Regions from separate parts of the Chromobacterium haemolyticum genome, predicted to be linked through region 2. Evidence: predicted binding sites of a transcription regulator. Region 2 holds the regulator's gene; the other holds the start of a gene.

Region 1 (4,354 bases), 850 kb from region 2:
AAGGCGCGGAACCGGTTTTGAGCCTGGCCAGCGCGGAACTGGCGTCCAGCCAGTTGTTGCAACAAGGCCGCCGCATCGAGCCGGGCAAGCTGACGCTGAGCGGCCTTGAGGCCAAGGTGGAGCGCGACCGCGCCGGCCAGATCAATCTGGCCCGCTTGTTCGAGTCCGCCGGCCGTTCCAAACCGACCCCCGCTGCGGCGCGCGCCCAGGGGGAGACGGCGCCGGCCTGGAAATTCTCCTACCCGGAAATGGAGTTGCGGGACAGCCTGCTGAGCTGGACCGACCGCGGCCTGCCCAAGCCGGTGAATGCGGCCTTGTCCGGCCTGGGCGGCACCGTGGAGGTGGGCGACGGCCAGAAGCTGGCGGTGGACCTGGCCGGCAAGCTCAATGGCGGCAAGTTGGCGGCCAAGGCCGATATCGACGCCGCCGCCGGCGCGCTCAAGGGCAAGCTGCGCGCCGACGGGGTGCAACTGGCGCCGCTGGCGCCGTACGCCTTGAGCGGCACGCCGCTGCGTTTTGGCGGCGGCGCGCTGTCGGCGGATTTGAACTTGGATGTCGGCGTGCGCGGCTGGCGTGTCGGTGGCTCAGCCGGCGTGGCGCGGCTGGCGGTGTACGAGCCGGGCGAGAAATTGCCCTTGCTGGGCTGGCGCGACCTGCAAGTACGCGGCCTCAGCGCCCAAGGCATGCCGCTGAAAGTGGCGATTAACGATGTGCGGCTGCAAGCGCCGGCGGGGCGACTAGTGCTGGACGAGAAACGCGAGCTCAACGTGGCCCGGCTGTTTGCCGGCCAAGGGGGCGCCAAGCCGGCCGCGCCCAAGGCTAAGCCGGGGCCGCTGCCGTTGGTGGAGGTCAAGTCCATTCACGTGCAGGGCGGCCGGGTGCAGTTCGCCGACCACGGCATGAAACCGGACTTCGCCACCGATATGCACAATCTGCGAGGCTCCATCCAGAACCTGTCCACCCGCGCCAATCGGCGCGGCAACATCACGCTGGACGGCGATGTGGACCAGTTTGGCGACGTCAAGGTGCGCGGCGCGCTGTCGCCGCTGGCGCCCACCGACAACACCGACATCACGCTGGCCTTCCGCAATATATCCATGGGCACGCTGAACCCGTATTCGATGAACTTCGCCGGCTGGCAGGTCAAGGACGGCCGCTTGTCGGTGGATCTGCGCTACCTGCTGGAGCAACGCCAGCTCAAGGGCGAGAACCGGGTGGTGATTGATTCCCTGCAATTGGGCGACGAGCTGCCGGACAGCGAGTACAAGGGCCCGCGGCTGCCGTTGCGGCTGGCGGTGGCTATTTTGGAGGACAGCGATAAACGCATCGATCTGGACTTGCCGGTGGCCGGCAGCCTGGACGATCCGCAGTTCAGCTACGGCAAGATCATCTGGAAAGCCATCGTCAACGTGGTGACCAAGGTGGTGACCGCGCCGTTCCGCGCGCTGGGCGCCTTGCTGGGCGGCGAGGGTTTCGACGATATCCGCTTCGTGGCCGGCGAGGCCAATGTGACGCCGCCGGAGCGCGAGAAGCTGGTCAAAGTGGCCGGGCTGATGGTGAAGCGACCCAAGCTGATGCTGTCGATCAGCGGCGGCTACAATGCCAACGCGGACCGCAAGGAGATGGCGCGCGCGCAAACCGATCTGGCGATCTTCGCCGCCGCCGGTCATCAGCTGGGCGCCGGCGAGCCGCTGCCGCAGCCGGACATGCAGGACGGCGAAATCCTGTCCGCGGTGAAATCGGTGTACGGCAAGCAGATCGGCCGCTTCAAGCTGCTGGGCCACACGCTGAAGCCGGGCGGACCGTCCGGAGCGGCCTTGGGCAAGCTGCTGCGGGACGAGTTGATCGCCGCGCAGAACATCACCGATGCCAGCCTGCAGCAATTGGCCAAGCAACGCGCCGCCAATGCGCGCGCGGCTATGGTCAAGACCGATCCGGCGCTGCAGGAACGTATCCAGTTGGGCGAGCCGGTCAAGGTCTCCGCCGGCCGCGACGGCGTGCCGCTGGAGGTGAAACTGAAGACGCCGTGAGGCGACGGCCGCGCGTCGTGTTTTTGCCCATGACAATAGGGAAAAACGGCGGCGAGGTGGAATAGCGCTTGATATGTGTCAACGAACGGCGTAACTACATATAGTGTAATACGCCGTTTTTCTTTTCCAGATATTGCGTATTGGACGTGTCGAAACCTTTTGCGGCCCACACGGTCCATTGCATGCTGGAAGGGGGCCGCCCTGGCCGCCGCAGGCCGCAATTCAAGAGGAACCGGGAACCATGAAGCAGGAAAACATCGCCGCCATGACCGAGCAGGATATCTCCCGCGAGGTATTGCTGGAAAAATACGCCAAGAACGGCGAACAGAGCGTGAGCGAAGTGCGCCTGCGCGTGGCCAAGGCGCTGGCGGCGCTGGAAAGCGACCCGGCGCGTTTCGAGCCGCTATTCTATCAAGCGCTGGAAAACGGCTTTATTCCCGGCGGTCGCATCAATTCCGCCGCCGGCACCGATTTGCGCGCCACCTTGATCAATTGCTTTGTGCAGCCGGTGGGCGATTCAGTGTCCGAAACCGAAAACGGCAAGGTGGGCATTTACGAGGCGCTGCTGCAGGCCGCGGAAACCATGCGCCGCGGCGGCGGCGTCGGCTACAACTTCTCGCGCATCCGCCCCAAGGGCGCGCGGGTCAAGGGCACCAACAGCCGCGCGTCCGGCCCGGTGTCCTATATGCGGGTGTTCGACCGCAGCTGCGAGACGGTGGAGTCCGCCGGCGCGCGTCGCGGCGCGCAGATGGGGGTGCTGGATATTTCTCACCCGGACGTGGAGGAATTCATCCACGCCAAGGACCAGGGCGATTTGCGCAATTTCAACATCTCGGTGGGCGTGTCCGACGACTTCATGCGCGCCGTGGAAGCGGACGCCGCCTGGGAATTGACCCACGCGGTGGAGCCCTCGTCCGACGCCTTCCCCGGCAGCTACCAGCGCGAGGACGGCCTGTGGGTCTACCGCGCCGTGCCGGCGCGTGAACTGTGGCGGCAGATCATGGCCTCCACCTACGACCACGCCGAGCCGGGCGTGCTGTTCATGACCCGCATCAACCAGGACAACAATCTGTCCTATTGCGAGGTGATTGAATCCACCAACCCCTGCGGCGAGCAGCCGCTGCCGGATTACGGCTGCTGCGACCTGGGCTCCATCAATTTGTGCCGCCATGTGCGCCAGCCGTTTGGCGATAAGCCCAGCTTTGATTTCAAGAGCTTCGAGAAAGTGGTGCGCATGTCGGTGCGCATGCTGGACAATGTACTGGACTTGACCGTGTGGCCGCTGGAGGAGCAGCAGCGCGAGGCCCAGGCCAAGCGCCGCGTCGGCCTGGGCTTCACCGGCCTGGGCGACGCGCTGATCATGCTGAAGATACGCTATGACAGCGAGGAGGGCCGCCGCTTCGCCAGCCGCATTTCCGAGGCGATGCGCGACGCCGCCTACGACGCCTCCGTGGATCTCGCCATCGAGAAGGGCGGTTTCCCGCTGTTCGACGCCGACGCCTACCTGGCCGCGCCGCATTGCGCCAGCCGTTTGCCGGAGGCGATCAAGGCGCGCATCCGCAAGCACGGCATTCGCAACTCGCACCTCTTGTCCATCGCGCCCACCGGAACCATTTCGCTGGCCTTCGCAGACAACGCCTCCAACGGCATTGAGCCGCCGTTCTCCTGGTTCTACACCCGCAAGAAGCGCATGGCCGACGGCAGCCAGCAGGAATATCTGGTGGAAGACCACGCCTACCGCGTCTACCGGATGCAGGGCGGGGACACCAACGCCCTGCCGGACTACTTCGTCTCCGCGCTGGAAATGAGCGCGCTGGACCATATGCGCATGGTGGCGGCGGTGGCGCCCTATATCGACACCGCCATCTCCAAGACGGTGAACGTGCCGGGCGATTATCCGTTCGACGATTTCGAAAGCCTGTATCTGGAAGCCTGGCGCGCTGGACTGAAAGGGATTACCACCTACCGGCCCAACAGCGTGCTGGGGTCGGTGTTGTCGGTGGAGCCGGCCAAGCCCAGCGCCGCCACGCCGCAGGACTTGTCCGGCAGCGGCGACGGCGATCCGGACCGCCGCGTGGTGCTCAACACCGCGCCGACGCCGGCCTTGTCCAGCTTGAAGTGGCCTAACCGGCCCAAGCTGAAGGAAGGCAACCCGTCCTGGACCTTCATGGTGGAAGGGGACGCCGGAGACTTCGCCGTGGTGGTGGGTCATGTGGAGAACGGTCGAGTGTCGCCGTTTGAATGCTGGGTCAACGCTACCGAGGAACAGCGCGGGCTGGGCGCGGTGGCCAAGACCCTGTCCATGGACATGCGCTGCCGCGACC
Region 2 (4,354 bases):
ATTCAACCGCGCCGGCCTGCTGCGCGAGGAGATCGACATCCTGCGCGGCTTCCTCAAACAGGTGCAGCGTGCTGCCGACGGCGAAGTCCGTCGCGACGCGCCCGGACCGAATGGCGAATAAGCCGCCGTTCACCCTGCCCTACGCGCATCCGGCGGTGCGCGATCTGGCTTTTCTTCTCACCGCGCCCTCTCCCTGGAAAAGCGGCGCGGACATTCCGCCGCACCGGCTGCTGGGCCCCGACGGCCCGGCGCTGCTGCAAGCGCTGGACGCTCATCCCGCCGAGCTGCGGCACTGGCTGGCGCGCCAGCCCACCCGCCGCCTGGGTCATTACGCCGAGCGCTTGCTATCGTTCTGGTTCCGCTTGGCGCCGCACATCGAACTAGTCGCCAGCAATCTGCCTGTGCGCGGTCCAGACGGCCGCACCGTCGGAGAATTCGACTTCCTTTTGCGCCTGGACGGCCAACCGCTGCACCTGGAAGCCGCCAGCAAGTTCTACCTGCAGCTGGGCCGCAGCGCCGATACGCTGACCGGCCCCAGCCTGCGCGACGCCTGGGCGCTGAAAGCCCATAAGCTGCAGACCCAGCTGCGTCTATCCCGTCACCCCGCGGCGCAAGCGACGCTGCCGGAAGGCTTTGCCGGCTGCGCGGTCGGCGCCCGGCTCAGCGGTTGGCTGTTCCACGCTCAAGACACCTCGCCGGAACCGCCGCCCGGCGCCCTGCCGCTATACGGGCAATACTGGCCGCTGCGCGGCGACTGGCCTGCGTTGAACGCGGACTCCCGCTGGGCCTGGCTGCCCAGGCTCAGTTGGCTGGCGCCTGCGCGCCTCTCGCGGGAACACACCGCCGATGCGGCGGAACTGCGCGCGCGGCTGGAACAGGCAGAGGCACCGCAATTGCTTGCCGAACTGCAACCCGGCCCGGACGGCGACTGGCATGAAGTGGCGCGAGGCTTCGCCGTTCCGCCGGGATGGCCTCAAGAAGCGCCGTTGTCGCGCTTGTTGCGGCAAATCGCGGACTGCGCGCCGCCGCAATGAAAAAGGCAAGCCTCATGGCTTGCCTAAGAGGCTGTTCATAATCTGCTGCGCTTCGTGATACGCCCCACGGTGAGTACCGCTTCGAAATGCTCATGTACCACTATGTACATTCCGCTTTCTCAGCGGTTTTCGCCTTGTCTCGCTCTTGCTCGCTAGATTTTCAACTGGCTCTAAGAACCTGTTTACGATCCGCTTTCTCAGCCGTTTTCGTCTGACCTCCTCTTGTCTCGCGAGATCATAAACACGCTCTTACGTCTTTCGCGGCTCCGTAGAAGCGGCGGGATCAATGACCGTTGGCGTGAGCACAGCCGGAAATCAGCGCCTTCAACTCATCCACCATCACCAACTGGATGTGCTTGTGATCGACCGTGATCCAGCCTTGCTGCTGGAACTTGGACAGCGTGCGGCTGACGGTTTCCAGTTTCAACCCCAGGAAGCTGCCGATTTCCTCGCGGCTCATGCGCAGGATGAAATCATTGGCGGCGAAGCCGCGGGTGGACAGACGCTGGGACAAATTGAGCAGGAAGGCGGCCAGGCGTTCTTCCGCCTTCATGTTGCCCAATAGCAACATTACATTTTGATCGCGAACGATCTCGCGGCTCATCAGTCGGTAGAAGTGGTGCTGCAAGGTGGGAATTTCGCGGCCCAGGCTCTCCATGCGGCTGAACGGCAACTCGCACACCTCGCTATCCTCCAGCGCGATGGCGTCGCAACCGTGAACATTGGCGGAAATACCGTCCAAGCCCATTAGTTCGCCGGACATGTGAAAGCCGGTCACCTGCTCGCGGCCGTCCTGACTGGCCACGCTGGTCTTGAAGAAGCCGGTGCGCACCGCGAACAGCGAGCGGAAGCCCTCGCCGCTGCGGAACAGGTACTCGCCGCGCTTCAAACGGCGGCTTTGACGGATCACTGCGTCAAGCTGGGTCAGTTCCTCGCGGTTGAGCCCCACTGGCAGACAGAGTTCCTTCAGGCTGCAGTTGGAGCAGGAGACCTTCAGGTTATGCAAAGAGATATGGTTCTGATCGGACATGGCATGTTTAGTACAAGCTTGCGACGAAGCTTGACCCTTATCAAAGCGAAATTCGCAGGATTTCCGCAAATTTACCAGTCCACCAGAGGTTTTGCCATCCAAATACGACATGAAGACCACCCACCCATTTTCTCCTGCCCATTTTGAATTCGACCGCGCTCTGATTGAACGCCTCGACGGGACAGGTCCTAGATATACGTCATACCCGACAGCAGATCGCTTTACGCCGGGTTTTGCCGAAAGAGACTACATCCACTGGCTACGGCAGCGCAGCATCGGCGCCAACCGGAAACCTTTATCATTGTACGCTCATATACCTTTTTGCAACACTATCTGCTACTACTGCGGTTGCAACAAGATCATCACCAAGGATAGCGGCAAAGCCGACTTGTATCTGGACTACCTGGAAAAGGAAGTCCAGATGGTCGCCTCCTGTCTGGGGCGCCGAGAGCAGGTGATACAGCTGCATTTCGGCGGCGGTACCCCGACTTTCCTGTCCGACGCGCAACTGGAACGATTGATGACCTTGCTCAAGACTCATTTCGAGTTCTTGAAGGAGGGGGAGTATTCCATAGAAATAGACCCGCGCAAAGTCAGTGCAGCTACAATTTTCAAGCTGGCCGAATTAGGTTTCAACCGCATCAGCGTCGGCATTCAGGACTTCGAGCCCGCGGTGCAGCAGGCGGTGAACCGCGTGCAGTCCGAAGCGGAAACTCTAGAGGTGATCCAGGCGACGCGCGACGCCGGCTTCAAGTCCGTCAGCGTCGACCTGATTTACGGCCTGCCCTTGCAGACCCGTGAATCGGTGCGTCGCACGCTGGACAAAGTGATCGCCATAGGACCGGACCGGCTGGCGCTGTACAACTACGCCCATTTGCCCACCGTGTTCATGCCGCAACGCCGCATCAACGAGGCCGATCTGCCGTCGCCGGAAACCAAGCTGGACATCCTGCAGGACTCGGTGCAACGCCTGGCCGACGCCGGCTATGTGTTCATCGGCATGGATCACTTCGCCAAGCCGGACGACGAACTGGCCTCCGCCTTGCGCCAGGGCCGGCTGCAGCGCAATTTCCAGGGTTATTCCACGCATGCGGACTGCGACATGATTGGCCTTGGCGTGTCCTCCATCGGCAAGGTCGGCCCCTGCTACAGTCAGAGCGCCAAAGATCTGGACAGCTACTACGCGGCGCTGGACAGCGGCCATCTGCCGGTGCTGCGCGGGCTGACGCTGGACAATGACGACATCCTTCGTCGCAGCATCATCCAGGGTCTGATGTGCCGTTTCTCGCTGTCCGTGGAAGCGCTGGAGGAAATTCACGGCATCAACTTCGCCGAGTACTTTGCGGAAGAGTTGCCGCAGATCCGCGAATATCAGCAACTGGGGCTGCTTTCCTTCGACGGCGACTTCATCATGGTGGAACCCAAGGGCCGTCTCCTGATCCGCAATATCGCGATGATCTTCGATAAGCACCTGCGCGAGCGCCGCACCCAGGCTCGCTACTCCAAAACCATTTAAGCCAGTCCCATGACAAAACAGCCCGCGTCTAAACGCGGGCTATTTATCGTTGGAGCCTGGCAAAAGCTTACCAGATGTCTTTTTCCACCTTGGCCGCCAGTTCCGGGTAATCCGCCACCTTGAACACAGGGGTGGACTCGCCTTGCTTCAGCTGACGCTCATAGTCCTTCAACACGATGAAGAAGTAACGCGACAACAACACAATGGCCACCAGATTAATCAAGGCCATCAAGCCCATGGCGAAGTCGGCCATGTCCCATACCAGCGGCAAGCTGGCCACCGCGCCGAACATCACCATCGCCAGCACGATCAGCCGGAACACCAACAAGATCCACTTGTTGCTGCGAATGAATTCGACATTGCCCTCGGCGTAAGCGTAATTGCCGATGATGGTGGAAAAGGCGAACAGGAACATCGCCACCGCGAGGAAGGACGCCCCGATCGGGCCGAACTGGGCCTCGATGGCCTTCTGCGTCAGCGCCACCCCGCTCAAACCCTGATCATGCACGCCGGACAACAGAATGATGGCCGCCGTGGCGGTACAGATCACCATGGTGTCGATGAAGACGCCGAACATCTGGATCGCGCCCTGGCTTGCCGGATGGCGCGAGGTCGCCGTCGCGGCGGCGTTGGGAGCGGAACCCATGCCCGCCTCATTGGAAAACAGACCGCGCTTGATACCCAGCATCATCGCCTGGCTCACGGCGTATCCGGCAAAACCGCCCGCGGCCTGCTCCAGACCAAAAGCGCTCTTGACGATCAACACAATCAGAC

The links. Region 2 encodes FNR, which switches genes on or off when oxygen is low (the NO sensors DNR and NnrR bind a similar motif). Its sites were predicted from a motif close to TTGATNNNNATCAA; they were not measured.
Region 1: GYH29_RS14275 (adenosylcobalamin-dependent ribonucleoside-diphosphate reductase) is a predicted target of FNR. The motif match lies at 2,099-2,112, and genes of this name have one in related genera.

What each region holds. Positions count from the first base shown of each region.
Region 1 covers NZ_AP019312.1:3,123,017-3,127,370, reverse strand. Annotated here, with positions in the region: gene GYH29_RS14280 (DUF748 domain-containing protein) at 1-2,030, shown strand, start outside; gene GYH29_RS14275 (adenosylcobalamin-dependent ribonucleoside-diphosphate reductase) at 2,272-4,354, shown strand, end outside.
Region 2 covers NZ_AP019312.1:3,972,849-3,977,202, forward strand. Annotated here, with positions in the region: gene GYH29_RS18200 (RNA methyltransferase) at 1-121, shown strand, start outside; gene GYH29_RS18205 (DUF1853 family protein) at 111-1,034, shown strand; gene fnr (fumarate/nitrate reduction transcriptional regulator Fnr) at 1,318-2,064, opposite strand; gene hemN (oxygen-independent coproporphyrinogen III oxidase) at 2,174-3,580, shown strand; gene GYH29_RS18220 (alanine/glycine:cation symporter family protein) at 3,648-4,354, opposite strand, start outside.